Regions from separate parts of the Metabacillus mesotrionivorans genome, predicted to be linked through region 1. Evidence: a T-box and tRNA genes for the amino acid it is inferred to sense, from the RefSeq annotation. Region 1 holds a T-box; the other holds one or more tRNA genes.
The links. The T-box of region 1 lies ahead of alaS (alanine--tRNA ligase). A T-box ahead of a tRNA ligase gene usually reads a tRNA of that ligase, here a tRNA-Ala.
Positions count from the first base shown of each region.

Region 2: it encodes a tRNA-Ala, which carries the amino acid that the T-box ahead of alaS (alanine--tRNA ligase) is inferred to sense. The anticodon was not compared.

Region 1 covers NZ_JBQMFF010000004.1:357,190-364,386, forward strand. Annotated here, with positions in the region: gene recD2 (SF1B family DNA helicase RecD2) at 1-1,384, shown strand, start outside; gene ACTSEZ_RS14000 (PRC-barrel domain-containing protein) at 1,387-1,887, shown strand; gene ACTSEZ_RS14005 (YrzR-like zinc ribbon domain) at 1,902-2,093, shown strand; gene ACTSEZ_RS14010 (AI-2E family transporter) at 3,016-4,077, shown strand; T-box leader at 4,123-4,331, shown strand; gene alaS (alanine--tRNA ligase) at 4,400-7,033, shown strand; gene ACTSEZ_RS14020 (IreB family regulatory phosphoprotein) at 7,146-7,197, shown strand, end outside.
Region 2 covers NZ_JBQMFF010000003.1:7,243-14,439, forward strand. Annotated here, with positions in the region: gene ACTSEZ_RS10015 (peptidase MA family metallohydrolase) at 1-382, shown strand, start outside; gene ACTSEZ_RS10020 (DMT family transporter) at 428-1,330, opposite strand; gene ACTSEZ_RS10025 (AMP-binding protein) at 1,467-3,116, shown strand; gene ACTSEZ_RS10030 (DinB family protein) at 3,173-3,661, shown strand; gene ACTSEZ_RS10035 (hypothetical protein) at 3,744-4,115, opposite strand; gene ACTSEZ_RS10040 (hypothetical protein) at 4,293-4,793, shown strand; tRNA gene ACTSEZ_RS10045 (tRNA-Ala) at 4,901-4,973, shown strand; gene ACTSEZ_RS10050 (MFS transporter) at 5,148-6,353, shown strand; gene ACTSEZ_RS10055 (MarR family winged helix-turn-helix transcriptional regulator) at 6,364-6,807, shown strand; gene ACTSEZ_RS10060 (methyl-accepting chemotaxis protein) at 6,894-7,197, opposite strand, start outside.

The sequences.
Region 1 (7,197 bases):
ACTTGGAAACCTCGAGGAACGGATGAACGTTCAGTATGCTTCCAGTCAAAAAGAGGCGATTCAGACAGCTCTGATGTCGCCGATGCTGCTTCTTACAGGAGGACCGGGAACAGGAAAAACGACCGTGATTAAGGGGATTGTCGAGCTGTATGCCGATCTGCACGGGTGTTCTCTTGACCCAAAGGACTATAAAAAAGAAGAGCCTTTTCCCATTTCATTGGTGGCGCCTACCGGACGTGCTGCAAAGCGGATGACAGAAGCGACGGGACTTCCTGCCGTCACGATTCACAGGCTGCTTAAATGGAACGGGGCAGAAGGCTTTGACCACGGCGAGGACAACCCGATTGGGGCCAAGCTTCTGATTGTAGATGAAATGTCCATGGTGGATACCTGGATTGCCCATCAGCTTTTTAAAGCCCTGCCTGAACAGATTCAGGTGATTATGGTTGGTGATGAAGATCAGCTGCCTTCTGTTGGACCCGGCCAGGTTTTGCGGGATCTTCTTGAGTCGGATGCCGTTCCAGTCGTGCGCCTGACGGATATTTACAGACAGGCAGAGGGGTCGTCCATCATTGAGCTTGCCCATGATATCAAAAAAGGGAGGCTGCCAGAAAACCTTGCCTCCCCGACGAAAGACCGTTCCTTTATCAGGTGCAGCGGAACGCAGGTAAAGGAAGTGGTGGAAAAAGTTATTGCCAATGCTATAAAAAAAGGGTATACCGCACGCGATGTGCAGGTTCTTGCTCCTATGTACAGAGGTCCTGCAGGCATAGACCAGCTGAACGTGATGCTGCAGGAACTGTTCAATCCCAAATCATCCGGCAAACGGGAAATGAAATTCGGAGAAACGGTGTACCGGTCGGGCGATAAAGTGCTTCAGCTTGTCAATCAGCCTGAAAGCAATGTGTACAACGGGGATATCGGGGAGATTGTATCCATCTTTTATGCAAAGGAAAACACGGAAAAAGAAGATATGATCGTCATTTCATTCGACGGAAATGAAGTGACTTATACAAAATCAGACTTTACTCAGTTTACGCATGCGTTCTGCTGCTCCATCCATAAATCCCAGGGCAGCGAATTTCCCATTGTGGTTGTGCCGGTTGTCAAAAGCTATTACCGGATGCTCAGGCGCAACCTTATTTATACAGCCATTACCCGGAGCAAGCAGTTTCTGATCCTCTGCGGCGAGCAGGATGCGCTTCTTCGGGGAATTGAAAACCGCGATCATCTTAGCCGGCAGACGTCTCTTCGCATGAAGCTGTCGCAAAAGCAGGAAGAAAAACAGGAGCTCGAATCAGAGCTTCCATTCGGCGGGGCAGATGCCATGATCGGAATGGAAGGCATTACCCCGTATGACTTTATGGAAGACAGCAGAATCTAAGAGTGTTCGGAAAGGGGGAGTTTCTCCTGCGGACATTCACAGAGCTCAGAGGCCTTCCTGTAGTCGATCTGGAAGACGGGTATATAGCAGGGTATGTATGTGATGCATGCCTTGATAAAAACGGCCGTTTCACCGGACTTTTGCTGCATGAAAAAGGCTTTTTTAAAAAAGGGCGCATCGTACCGAGTGAATCGATTTGCACCATCGGCAAGGACGGAATCATGATGAAAGGAAGAAGCACGCTGAAATCGCTGTCTGAATTCAGAGAAGCTTATTTCCTAACATCACGCCGCCGAATCCAATACAAAGAGGTTTTTTCTGCAGAGGGCGAGAAGCTTGGTCTTCTCGCAGATGTATATTTTTCTGAACATTTGGGCACCATTGTAGCATATGAACTGACGGACGGATTCTTTGCAGACATGATGGAGGGAAAGAAGAAACTTGATCCTCCAGGGACTTTAACGATCAGCAAAGATGCAATCGTCATGGATTTTATTCATTAGCGAGGTGCACCAAATTGTTGAAATGCCCGAATTGCAAAAGCAAAGATATAGGCAAAATCGGCGTAAACCAGTATTACTGCTGGGGATGCTTCATAGAGCTGTCTGTATCAAAAGGACAGATTTTCACCCACCAGGTGGAAGAGGACGGTTCCTTAAGTTCTCTTGATGATCTTTTCTCAGATGATGACCGAACAATCAGCATGTAAACGCAGCAAGGGGGAAATGAGTATGAACCGGCGAATGACCTCAATGCTTTCAGATTTACTTGGACGTGTTTCCGTTTCAAAGCGGGACATGAAAAAAATGAAAAAACGCATCAAGAAACTATTCTGATGCGCGCATGATGAAAAGCAGTCAGGGCTCCTGGCTGCTTTTTCCTTTGAATAAAGGGCATGCATAACTATAAAAAGAAGCAGCGGGAATATGGGGTACCAAAAAGGGAAAATGCTGCCCTATAAAAAGGAGCCCTGGAAAGATGGGGAACCAAAAAGGAAAAATGCTGCCCTATAAAAAGAAGCCCTGGAAATATGGGGTACCAAAAAGGGAAAATGCTGCCCTATAAAAAGGAGCGGTGGAAATATGGGGTACCAAAAAGGAAAAATGCTGCCCTATAAAAAGAAGCAGAGGAAATATAGGGAACCAAAAAGGAAAAATGCTGCCCTATAAAAAGGAGCGGCGGAAATATGGGGTACCAAAAAGGAAAAATGCTGCCCTATAAAAAGAAGCAGAGGAAATATAGGGAACCAAAAAGGAAAAATGCTGCCCTATAAAAAGGAGCGGCGGAAATATGGGGTACCAAAAAGGAAAAATGCTGCCCTATAAAAAGAAGCAGAGGAAATATAGGGAACCAAAAAGGAAAAATGCTGCCCTATAAAAAGGAGCCCTGGAAATATGGGGTACCAAAAAGGGAAAATGCTGCCCTATAAAAAGGAGCCCTGGAAATATGGGGTACCAAAAAGGAAAAATGCTGCCCTATAAAAAGGAGCTTAGTAAGTATAGGATATCCATTGGAGCGAAAGGGTACGGGTATACGAAACAACCTTAATAATAATGAGCAGGCGTATTCTTTCCCACACATGAATAATTCCCCCCTCCATCACCAAACTAAAGACGAGGAGGGGATGCAACTTGAGAGAACGATATGTGAAATGGCTGTTTAGAATCGCGATATTCCTTCTGATCCTGCTTTCTGTTTTTCTTTTATTAAAGCTGAGAGTCTTATGGGATCCTTTTTTTATGATGTTCAAGGCCGTTCTGATCCCTTTTTTAATTGCAGGCTTTATTACATACTTGCTCCATCCGGTCATTGAAAAACTCCACTCTACAGGGGTGCCCCGGACACTTTCCATCTTGATTATCTACACCCTTTTCTTTGGAGGGGTGGGCTACGGCCTCTATAAAGGCATTCCGGTGATGATCATTCAGCTGAAGGATTTATCGGCCAGTTTTCCTGTGCTTGAGCAAAAATACCAGGGCTGGCTGGAAATGGTTCACACCCAGACCGACCGGTTCCCTGATGAAATTCACACGCGGATTGAAGATGGATTCCAGAATATTGAAGCGTGGTTTTCTTACTGGATTGATAAAATTCTGAGCAGTCTCGGCAAGGCTGTTGATTACATTCTGGTTTTCGCACTGATTCCCTTTTTGGTATTTTATATGCTGAAGGATTATGAACAGCTGAAAAAAGCAGCCTGGTATTTGACTCCAAAAAGGTGGAGAGCGGAGGCTTCTGTATTTGTCAGAGATGTGGATCAGTCGCTTGGCAGCTATATAAGAGGTCAGCTGCTCGTCTGTGTGATTATTGGACTTCTTGCGTTTGTTTCTCTTTGGTTTTTTGATATTAAGTATCCGCTCGTTATCGGAATTCTGATTGGGGTTACGAACGTTATCCCGTATTTCGGGCCTGTCATCGGAGCGATTCCGGCTGTCATCATTGCAGCATCCATGTCACTAAATACGGTCTTGATTGTTGCTGCCATTATTTTCACGCTGCAGTTTATTGAAGGGAACATTCTCGGTCCGCTGATCGTCGGGAGAAGTCTTCACATGCATCCGATTGTGATTATGCTTGCTTTGCTTGCGGGTGGTGAAATAGCCGGTATCATTGGACTGATTTTGGCTGTTCCTGTGCTTGCAGTGCTGAAAGTCACACTCATGCATCTCACGCAGCTGAGAAGACAGCATTGACAATGGGTTGGCGTTAAACTATAATTCAGCGTATAAAGCGCAAATAGGAAAACGATGAAGGAACGAGTATGTTTCAGACCATCTGATAAGAGAGGGGCTTGTACGCTGAGAGAGCTCTGAGGTGAAGGGAAACAGAAGGCTATTCCGGAGTGCAGGCAAACCCTGCCGGTGAAACCACGTTACGGTTTTAATGAAGTGATGGACTAGTATGTCTATAATCAGGGTGGTACCGCGAGCAATCTCTCGTCCCTGTGAAAATCAAGCGTGATTTTCACAGAGGCGGGAGTTTTTTATTTGCATTTAATTAAAAGGAGGAAAAAAGATGAAGACACTAACCTCAGCGCAAGTACGCCAAATGTTCCTTGACTTTTTTAAAGAAAAAGGACATGCAGTTGAACCAAGTGCATCTCTCGTGCCGCATGAAGATCCGTCGCTATTATGGATCAACAGCGGGGTTGCTACATTAAAAAAATACTTTGACGGCCGGGTGATCCCTGCAAACCCGAGAATTTGCAACGCGCAGAAATCAATCCGCACAAATGACATTGAAAACGTCGGAAAAACGGCGCGCCATCATACGTTTTTTGAAATGCTGGGCAACTTTTCCATCGGCGACTACTTTAAAGTAGAGGCGATTGAATGGGCATGGGAATTTCTGACGGACAAGAACTGGATCGGTTTTGACCCTGAGAAGCTTTCGGTTACAATTCATCCGGAAGATGATGAAGCGTTCCTGATCTGGAAAGATAAAATTGGTGTTCCGGAAGAACGGATTATCCGTCTTGAGGGCAACTTCTGGGATATCGGAGAAGGCCCGAGCGGACCGAATACAGAGATTTTCTACGACCGTGGAGAGTCATACGGAAATGACCCGCAGGACCCTGAGCTTTATCCGGGCGGCGAAAATGAACGCTATCTTGAAGTGTGGAACCTTGTGTTCTCTGAGTTCAACCATAATTCAGACGGAACGTATACTCCGCTTCCTAAGAAAAACATCGATACAGGCATGGGCCTTGAGCGGATGGTTTCGGTCATCCAGGATGTGCCGACCAACTTCGATACAGATCTGTTCATGCCGATCATCAGCGCAACAGAAAACGCATCCGGCGAAAAATACCGCGTGGATGCTGAAAAAGATGAAGCCTTTAAAGTGATTGCCGATCATATCCGTACAGTGACATTCGCGGTCGGTGACGGAGCACTTCCTTCTAATGAAGGCCGCGGCTATGTACTGAGACGTCTTCTCCGCCGTGCTGTAAGGTATGCCAAAAAGCTTTCCATCAACCGTCCGTTCATGTATGATCTCGTTCCGGTTGTGGGAGAAATCATGGTTGATTTTTATCCGGAAGTGCAGGCTAAAACGGAATTTATCCAAAAAGTGATTAAAAACGAAGAAGAACGTTTCCATGAAACACTGAATGACGGCCTGGCTATTTTATCGGAAGTGGTCAAAGTTCAAAAGGCGAAAGGCAGCTCAGTTATTCCTGGTGCGGATGTATTCCGTCTTTACGATACGTACGGTTTCCCTGTTGAATTAACAGAGGAATATGCACAGGAAGAGCAGATGGAAATCGATCATGAAGGCTTCAAAAGAGAGATGGAAGGCCAGCGGGAGCGCGCACGTGCTGCAAGGCAGGATGTTGATTCGATGCAGGTTCAGGGCGGAGTGCTCGGCGAAATCAAAGCAGACAGCACGTTTGTCGGCTACAGCAGCCTTACAGCAAAAGCTGCCGTTTCCGTTCTTTTGAAAAACGGAGAGATCATCAATGAAGCGCATGAAGGAGACGAAGTGCAGCTGATTTTGAATGAAACGCCATTTTATGCAGAGAGCGGCGGACAGATCGCAGATGAGGGGACAATTGAAAGTGATGCTGTGAAGCTTCAGGTCAAGCATGTCCAAAAAGCGCCAAACGGCCAGAACCTTCATACGGTCATTGTTGTAAGCGGAACAGTGAAAACAAATGACGAGGTAATAGCTTCTGTTGATGAAAAAACACGCAGTGCCGTTATTAAAAATCACACAGCGACGCATCTTTTGCATCAGGCTCTTAAAGATGTCCTTGGAGGACACGTCAATCAGGCAGGTTCCCTTGTAACAGGGGAAAGACTCCGCTTTGACTTCTCTCATTTCGGACAGGTGCAGCCTGAGGAACTTGAGCAAATTGAACAGATCGTCAACGAACAAATCTGGAAAAGCATCGGAGTAAATATTGAGCTTAAGCCGATCGCTGAAGCAAAAGAAATGGGTGCAATGGCTCTGTTCGGAGAGAAATACGGAGATATTGTGCGGGTCGTTCAAGTTGGCGATTACAGCCTTGAGCTTTGCGGCGGCTGCCATGTTGACAATACAGCGTCCATCGGGATGTTTAAACTTGTCGCTGAATCAGGAATTGGCGCAGGCACCCGAAGAATTGAAGCTGTAACAGGACAAGGCGCTTACCAGCTTGTCAAAGATCAGCTGTCTATCCTTTCAGACGTTGCAGGAAAACTTAAATCAAGCCCGAAAGATGCTGCAAACCGGGTTGACGCGCTGCTTCTGGAAGTTCGTTCTCTTCAGAGGGAAAATGAATCATTGACGGCTAAACTGGGTAACGTAGAAGCTGGAAGCTTGCTGAGCCAGGCTGCCGAAATTGACGGAGTTACTCTTCTTGCAAGCAAAGTAAGTGCAAAAGACATGAACAGCCTGCGTTCTATGGTGGATGAGCTGAAGCAAAAACTTGGATCAGCTGTTGTTATTCTCGGTGCTGCCCATGACGGGAAAGTCAGTCTTGCTGCTGGAGTTACAGGTGACTTAGTTAAGAAAGGCTATCATTCCGGCAAGCTGATCAAAGAAGTCGCGGCTCGGTGCGGTGGAAGCGGCGGAGGACGTCCTGATATGGCTCAGGCCGGCGGAAAAGACCCTGAAAAACTTGAAAGTGCCCTGAAATATGCTTCAGAATGGGTGAAAAGCGTCTGATTTTTCTTCCTTCAAGGGAAATCCGTTTTATAATTTCCATACTTAGTGTAGAATGGTAATAAGAATGGACAAGCAGATTCAAACAGACGAATCTGGGAAAGAGGTGCGTGTGATGAGTTCCTTTGACAAAACAATGAAGTTTAATTTTTCTGAGGAAGCAGTGG
Region 2 (7,197 bases), on a different contig from region 1:
CGAGTATTCTCATTATTATTTAGAAAAGAAACTTGAGAAGCTTGGCATTGAGCCTTACAAAATCCCGATCTGGTTTAATGAAGGACTGGCTGAATATGCCGGGTATAACGGGAAAGAGGTGCTTATCCCCCTTCAGACTACCGTTTCTTTTTACGATCTCATCAATCCGGGAGACTGGGCAAATGCCCTTGAGAAAAGCACGGACGCAGACATTTATACTCAAAGCTATTATGCGGTAAAGATGCTTGCTGATGAATTTGGAGAAGAGATGATCCTCCAGCTGCTGAAGGAAACAAAAGCAGCCGGAAGCTTTGAAGAAGCCCTTAAAAATAAAACCGGATATACGTATGAAGAGTTAGAGAGAAAATTAAAAGAGCAGTAAAGATGCAAAGAGCACCAGGGAACAGCCCGGGTGCTCTTTGCCGTTTTACACGGCTTGTTTTTCAGGAATTTCTGCTTTGGTTTTTTTCTCAGTCATAAAAAGAAGCACACCGGCAACAATGATTCCGCCGCCAATCACCTGCGTAAGGAGAACCGTTTCCGCCAAAAAGAAATAGGCAAGGATAATTGAGCCCACAGGTTCAAACAGAATGGCGACCGAGATGACATTTGTCGAAATCCATTTCAGCGACCAGTTAAACAGCGAATGCCCAAGCAGGGTCGGCACTGCCGCAAGCAGAAGAAAATACATCCAGTCCTGCTGCGGATAGCCGCTGAGCGGATACTTCAGAGCCAGACAGTAGATTAGAAGTGTCACAGAGCTTACGGCATATACGATGAACGTATAAAGCGTCAGAGAGTGCCTTTTCCTCACGCCCTGGCCAAAAAGAAGGTATGCCGTGACCATCGCGCATGCAGCGAGAGCCAGAAAATCACCAAATAGAGCGAGGCCGCTGATCCTGAAATCCCCCCAGCTGATGACGGCACTGCCGGCAATCGCCAGCAGGGCACTTATTACTCCTCTGACTGAAACCCTTTCTTTAAAAAAGAAATACGTTCCGATAAAAGCAAACAGAGGCTGCAGCGTTACGAGAACAACCGAGCTTGCCACAGACGTGTAGTTCAGAGATTCAAACCAGAGGATAAAATGAAAGGCAAGAAGCACTCCGGCCAGGGCGGAATAGCTCCAGTCTTTCCGTGACATCGTCTTCAGCTGAGGCAGACATTTTGCCAGAAAAAGAGGCAGAACAAGCAGCGTGGAAAAAAACAGCCTGTAAAACGCAATAACCGGCGCAGGAGCAGATGTCAGTTTGACAAGAATAGCGGATGTTGAAACAGCCGCAACCCCCACAGCCAGTGCGATATATGGATATAAAGTTGTTTTATTCATGTTTTTTCTCCTTCACCATTCACTCTTCTCCATTATACTGCATGACGGACCCGGCAATTTGCAGAATATTATTTTCAAAACTTTCAAAAAATAGTTATAATGAAAGCGTAACCATTTTATTGTTCCGGGAGGTCCTATGCAATCACTCAAAAACAAAACCATCGGCCAATTACTGAAAGACACCGTTTCTGCATACGGAAATAGAGATGCGGTCGTCTATTCAAAAGAAAACATCCGCTATACCTATGATGAGTTTTACCGCGAGACAACAAAACTTGCAAAAGCGTTAATCGGACTCGGCGTAAAAAAAGGCGAAAACATTGCCATATGGGCCACGAATGTTCCTGAATGGCTGCTCCTTCAGTTTGCATCAGCCCGCATCGGGGCCGTGCTTGTCACTGTCAACACCAGCTATCAAAGCAGTGAACTCAAGTATTTGCTGCAGCAGTCCGACTCTGCCGCTCTCTTTTTAATCGACGGCTTTAAGGGAACATCTTACGTTGATCTGGTCCGCTCCATCACGACTGAAACCTCTTCAGAAAACAGCTCACAGCCTGCACTCCCTTACTTGAAGAATCTCATTTACATAGGACAAAACGAAGCACCGGAGGGAATGCTCAGCTGGAACGACCTTCTCATCCGCGGCATGAAAGTGACCGATGAAGAACTTGCAGAACGCGAGAGTCTGCTCACACCTGAAGGCGTTATAAACATGCAATATACGTCAGGTACAACCGGTTTTCCTAAAGGCGTTATGCTGACTCATCATAATATCGTCAACAATGGGTTTTTAGTGGCAAGTGCGATGAACTTGACTCATGAAGACCGCCTGTGTATTCCCGTTCCATTTTTCCACTGCTTCGGCTGCGTTCTTGGCGTGCTTGCCTGCGTTTCAGTCGGGGCGGCAATGGTTCCGATTGTGGAATTCGACCCTGACCTTGTTCTTCAGACGGTTCAAAAAGAAAAATGCACCGGGCTTCATGGTGTGCCAACGATGTTTATTGCAGAGCTGAACTCTCCTAATTTCAAAAAATACGATCTTTCCACTTTAAGAACAGGCATTATGGCTGGCTCCACCTGTCCGATTGAGGTGATGAAAAAAGTGATGAACGACATGGGCATGTCTGAGATCACAATCGCCTACGGACAAACAGAATCCTCGCCTGTTATTACGCAGACGACTGTAACAGATTCCATCGAACGCAAAGTGGAAACGGTGGGCAAGGCACATCCGCATGTGGAAGTGAAAATTATTGATCCCGTTACAGGAGAAGAAGTGCCAAGAGGCGTGCAGGGCGAGCTATGCACTAGAGGGTATCTTGTCATGAAAGGCTATTACAAAATGCCGGAGGCTACTGAGGAAGCGATTGATAAGCAGGGCTGGCTTCACACTGGCGATCTGGCCACAATGGATGAGCACGGCTATGTCGTCATCACCGGACGCCTCAAGGATATGATTATCCGCGGAGGCGAGAATGTCTATCCCCGTGAAATTGAAGAGTTCCTTTACCGCCACGAAGACATTATGGATGTTCAGGTGATTGGCGTTCCGGATGAAAAATACGGAGAAAGAGTCGCAGCCTGCATCGTTTTAAAAGAAGGTGCATTACTTACTGCTGATGACGTAAAAGCCTTCTGCAGAGGACAGCTGTCCCATTATAAAATCCCTGAATACTACACCTTTGTAAAAGACTATCCGATGACCGCTTCAGGAAAAATCCAGAAATACAAACTCAGGGAGCAGGTGAAACAGGAACTGGCCAGAGAACTGTCTGAAAAAAGCTGAAAAGAGATTTCCTGCGGGCAAGTTTGATAGAATAACGGCAGAAGGGAGAGATCACCATGCTCGACTATACATTGAACGTAAGAGAAGAACTGAAAAGAGAAACAGAACAAATGACAGATGAACAGCTGAACATGAAACCTTCACAGGACGTCTGGAGCCCCGGACAGATTCTCGACCATCTCTATCTGATGGAAACCGTCATAACAGGCGGGCTCAAGCACGTTTTGATGAACGGCGAGAAAAAGGATGCCTCAGAAAAAGCGCTTGAACTCGTCATTGACCGCTCACGCAAAGTGCCGGCACCTGAAAACCTGAAGCCGGCAGAAGGCCCATTTTCAAAAGAAGAGCTGTTCTCAAAACTTGACCGCTCTAGGCGTGAACTCATCAACTTTGCAGAAACAGCCCCTGAACACGAGCTGGAAGCAAAGGCGATGAAGCATCCGCATCTCGGAGAGCTTTCTCTAAAACAGTGGATTGAATTTATCGGATATCATGAAAAAAGACATCTTCTTCAGCTGCTCGAAGTGCGAAGTGCGGTTTCCTGAAGAGAGGCTCTCACAGAAGACATATAAAAAAGCGCAGACACCGTCTGCGCTTTTTCTGTTCCCGATTATGTACTCAGGAGCATCACCAGCAATACCACTTCTTCCAGATTTCCCATGACTCCTTAGGAACTTGCGGGAAACAGTCTTCCCATTCTTTCTTCGTATACTTTTTCCAGCCCCATCCCCACCAGAATTTGGTCCAGCAATAATAATACTTGCCGTCGTATTTCACCGTATTTGCTTCATACTTGTTTTTCTGGCTGCTTCCATAGTCATATTTCGTATTCTTGTCGCCAAAGAAATAAGAGAAGACCGAATCAAGAAACGAGTCGAACGAATTTTGCTGCGGCTGCGAATAATTGTATCCGGAAGCAAGAGCAGATGTCGGAGCAAAAAGAGCAGAAATAAGGACGAAAGCGATAACTGCATGTTTCCACTTTTTCAGAATGTTCACCTCCTTTTACAAAGATTTCCTGACATTAGTATTTTACACGATAAGTTCTCAATAAAGAACAAAATAGTGTAATAAGCCTATGTAAATTTTGATTCTTTTTGTCCACGAGACATCCAGATAAAGAAAATAATGGTATCATTTAATAGGTCGTACTTAAATAAAAGGAGTTTTGTAATCTTGAATAAAGGACTTAAAATTGCAGCTGCAGCTGCTATGGTATTTTTAACCGCCGGGGTGATTGGCGTCTGGACAATGGTTTACCTGAAAAACACCGGTGCTGGAGAAAATCCAACTGCCGCTGAAACCAACCGGCACCCTCAGCAAGTACAGGATTATGGGGACACAGAAAATCCTGAATACGCTGATGCAGGTGCATTCATCAAAGAATTTCATGGGTTCTATAATCAAACAACCGGCTGGGAAAGAATCAATGATCTGAACATGCCTGACCAAATTGCCCGGGCTGAAGCAGCCAAGGCCTATGCCGGTCATTTCATTCCCCTGACAGAAGATTCCGCTTTAAAAGCAGATCTTAAAGCCATCACCATGCATGCCGACAGTGTCATCGCAGGAAACGGTGACACTGTCCTGACTCTCCACCGTTATTTTCATGATTTAGATATTGCTGTAAATGGATATGTCCATGAGCAAATTTTCGGAGTAACCGAAAGCAAATAAAAACAGTCAAAATTTTTTTCGTTTTGACTGTTTTTTCTATTGCAACATAGTGAATGTCGGAGTATAATTTAGTATATCGCCAGAAGCAACTGGCACTAATTCTATTCGGGGCATTAGCTCAGCTGGGAGAGCGCTACGCTGGCAGCGTAGAGGTCATCGGTTCGATCCCGTTATGCTCCATATCCGGAAACCCTTGTGTAGCAAGGGTTTTTTTGTTTTATAAAATAATTGTCAAACCGCTGCTTTCTTTTATCCTTCCATCTGAAAACTGGCACCCTTCCCCATTTGACTTTCTGTCGCTCTTTCTTATATAGTTTAGTTAACTAAACTTTACTAAAACAACGAGGTCATATGATGAATGTTCTATCAAACCGTCGATTTTTATTCACCTGGTTGTCCGGTGTGTTTGTGACACTCGGATTTTCCATATTCTTTTTGAGTGTATCCTGGCTTACCATTGATGTGCTTGAACAGCCCGGTCTTCTTGGGATGATTATGACAGCCGTTTCTCTTCCAAGAGTGCTGATGATGGTCTTTGGCGGCGTATTTGCAGACCGCTATCAGAAAAGCAGGCTGCTGTTTCTGACAAACATCGTGCAGGCACTGCTCATGGCTGTGATGGTGCTGCTTCACGTGACAGAATCTTATTCGGTTACAGCTCTGCTTGTGATCGCTGTTTCCTTCGGGATTCTTGACGGTATTTCTTATCCTGCTCTTTCATCGCTCCTGCCGACTCTTGTTAAAAAGAAGGAGCTTCACCGCGCCAATTCGCTTTTTCAGGGGTCACTTGAACTGATGTTTGTGATTGGCCCGTTTCTGGCCGGGCTGCTTTTGACGCTTGGAGGATATTCTCTGAGCTTTGGAACCTCGAGTGCACTGATTTTCCTTTCGGCCGCATTGATTCTTCCGAAATGGATCGGCGACTCGGTGCCGGATGCAAAGAAACTGGCGATGCGCTTCGTCATAGACGATTTAAAGGAAGGGATTTCGTATGTGTTCAAAACGCCAGTGCTGCGGTCCGGAACGCTTGCCATCGCCTCTGTTAACCTGTTCGTGATGGGTCCTGTCATTATGAGCATACCCATTCTTGTCGGCGAGCGCGGAGGCACGCCATTTGATCTGAGTCTGATTGAAGGCGGACTTGCAGTCGGAACGTTTGCCGCAAGCTTCCTTATGCTGATGCTCAGGTCGGTGCACCGCGGTCGTTTTGTGTACAGGGCTCTCTTTTTAACTGCAATCGCGTTTTTCTTTTATACCCAGGCCCAGTCCATCTCGCTTCTCGCTCTTACAGCCGGGCTGAGCGGCTTTATGCTGATGCTGGTTTATCTTCCTGCAGTAACGGTCATGCAGGAACACAGTGATCAGGATAAGCTCGGCAGGGTGATGAGCATCATGGCGCTAGCCGCCTCCGGGCTTGAGCCTGTTGCCTTTTCGGTTCTTTCCGTTCTCGTCGCATTGTCCGTGCCTATTCAGACACTCTTGCTTGTCTTTGCAGGATTGATGCTTGCAGCGGGCATCTTCTTATACATCAAGGGCGGCACTCTGCGAAAAACACCTTAACCCGAAAGGAATGAAGCCTGTGGATTCGCTGAAAAAACAGCAAATTGTTCAAATGTACCGACAGATTGATGAGCTTGATCTGCTGCTGACACAATACTTTACCGATTTGAATGATTTTAATCTGACCTATCAGCAGGAACAAATCCTGTTGCTGTTTAAAAGACAAAAGACCTGGACAACAACGGAAATTGCCCTGCGCATGAATATTTCGAAGAGCGCAGTCAGCCAGGTGTTAAAAGTACTTCAGCAGGAGACATTCATCCGGAAGGAAAAAAACCCGGAAAACCTTCGCGAAAGCTTTATTCATCTTGATGTGCAGGGAGTGGCTTATTCCAAAAAAATTGACGAGATTGAAGATCGTCTGACTGAGGAATTATTTTCTCTCTTTGCTGAGGATGATTTGAATACGGTAACGAAAGCATTCAACTTGATGATTAATTATCTTAAAAAGTAATGTAACCTCCGGGAATACGAGTTGCAAAACTGGAAAAAACAAAAGAGAAAGAGCTGCAGCCTAAAGCATGCAGCTCTTTCCTTTACCTAAAACTTAAACTTTCTCAGTTCTTCCTGAAGCTCGCCTGCGATCTGGCTCAGTGAAGCAGCCGAAGCTGAAACCTCCTGCATGGCCGAAAGCTGTTCTTTTGAAGAAACAGCAGCACTTTTTGAATTCATGGATGTATCAGCCGCTGCGTTTGCAAGCGAGTGGATTCGTTCGTTTACGTGCTTGGATGCCCCTGCCATTTCTTTTGCATATCTGGACACGTCTTCAATTTTTTCAGAGACTAAATGGATGGAAGAAATGATGTTCTGAAAAGCATGACCGGCTTCGTTCATAGCCTCAGTT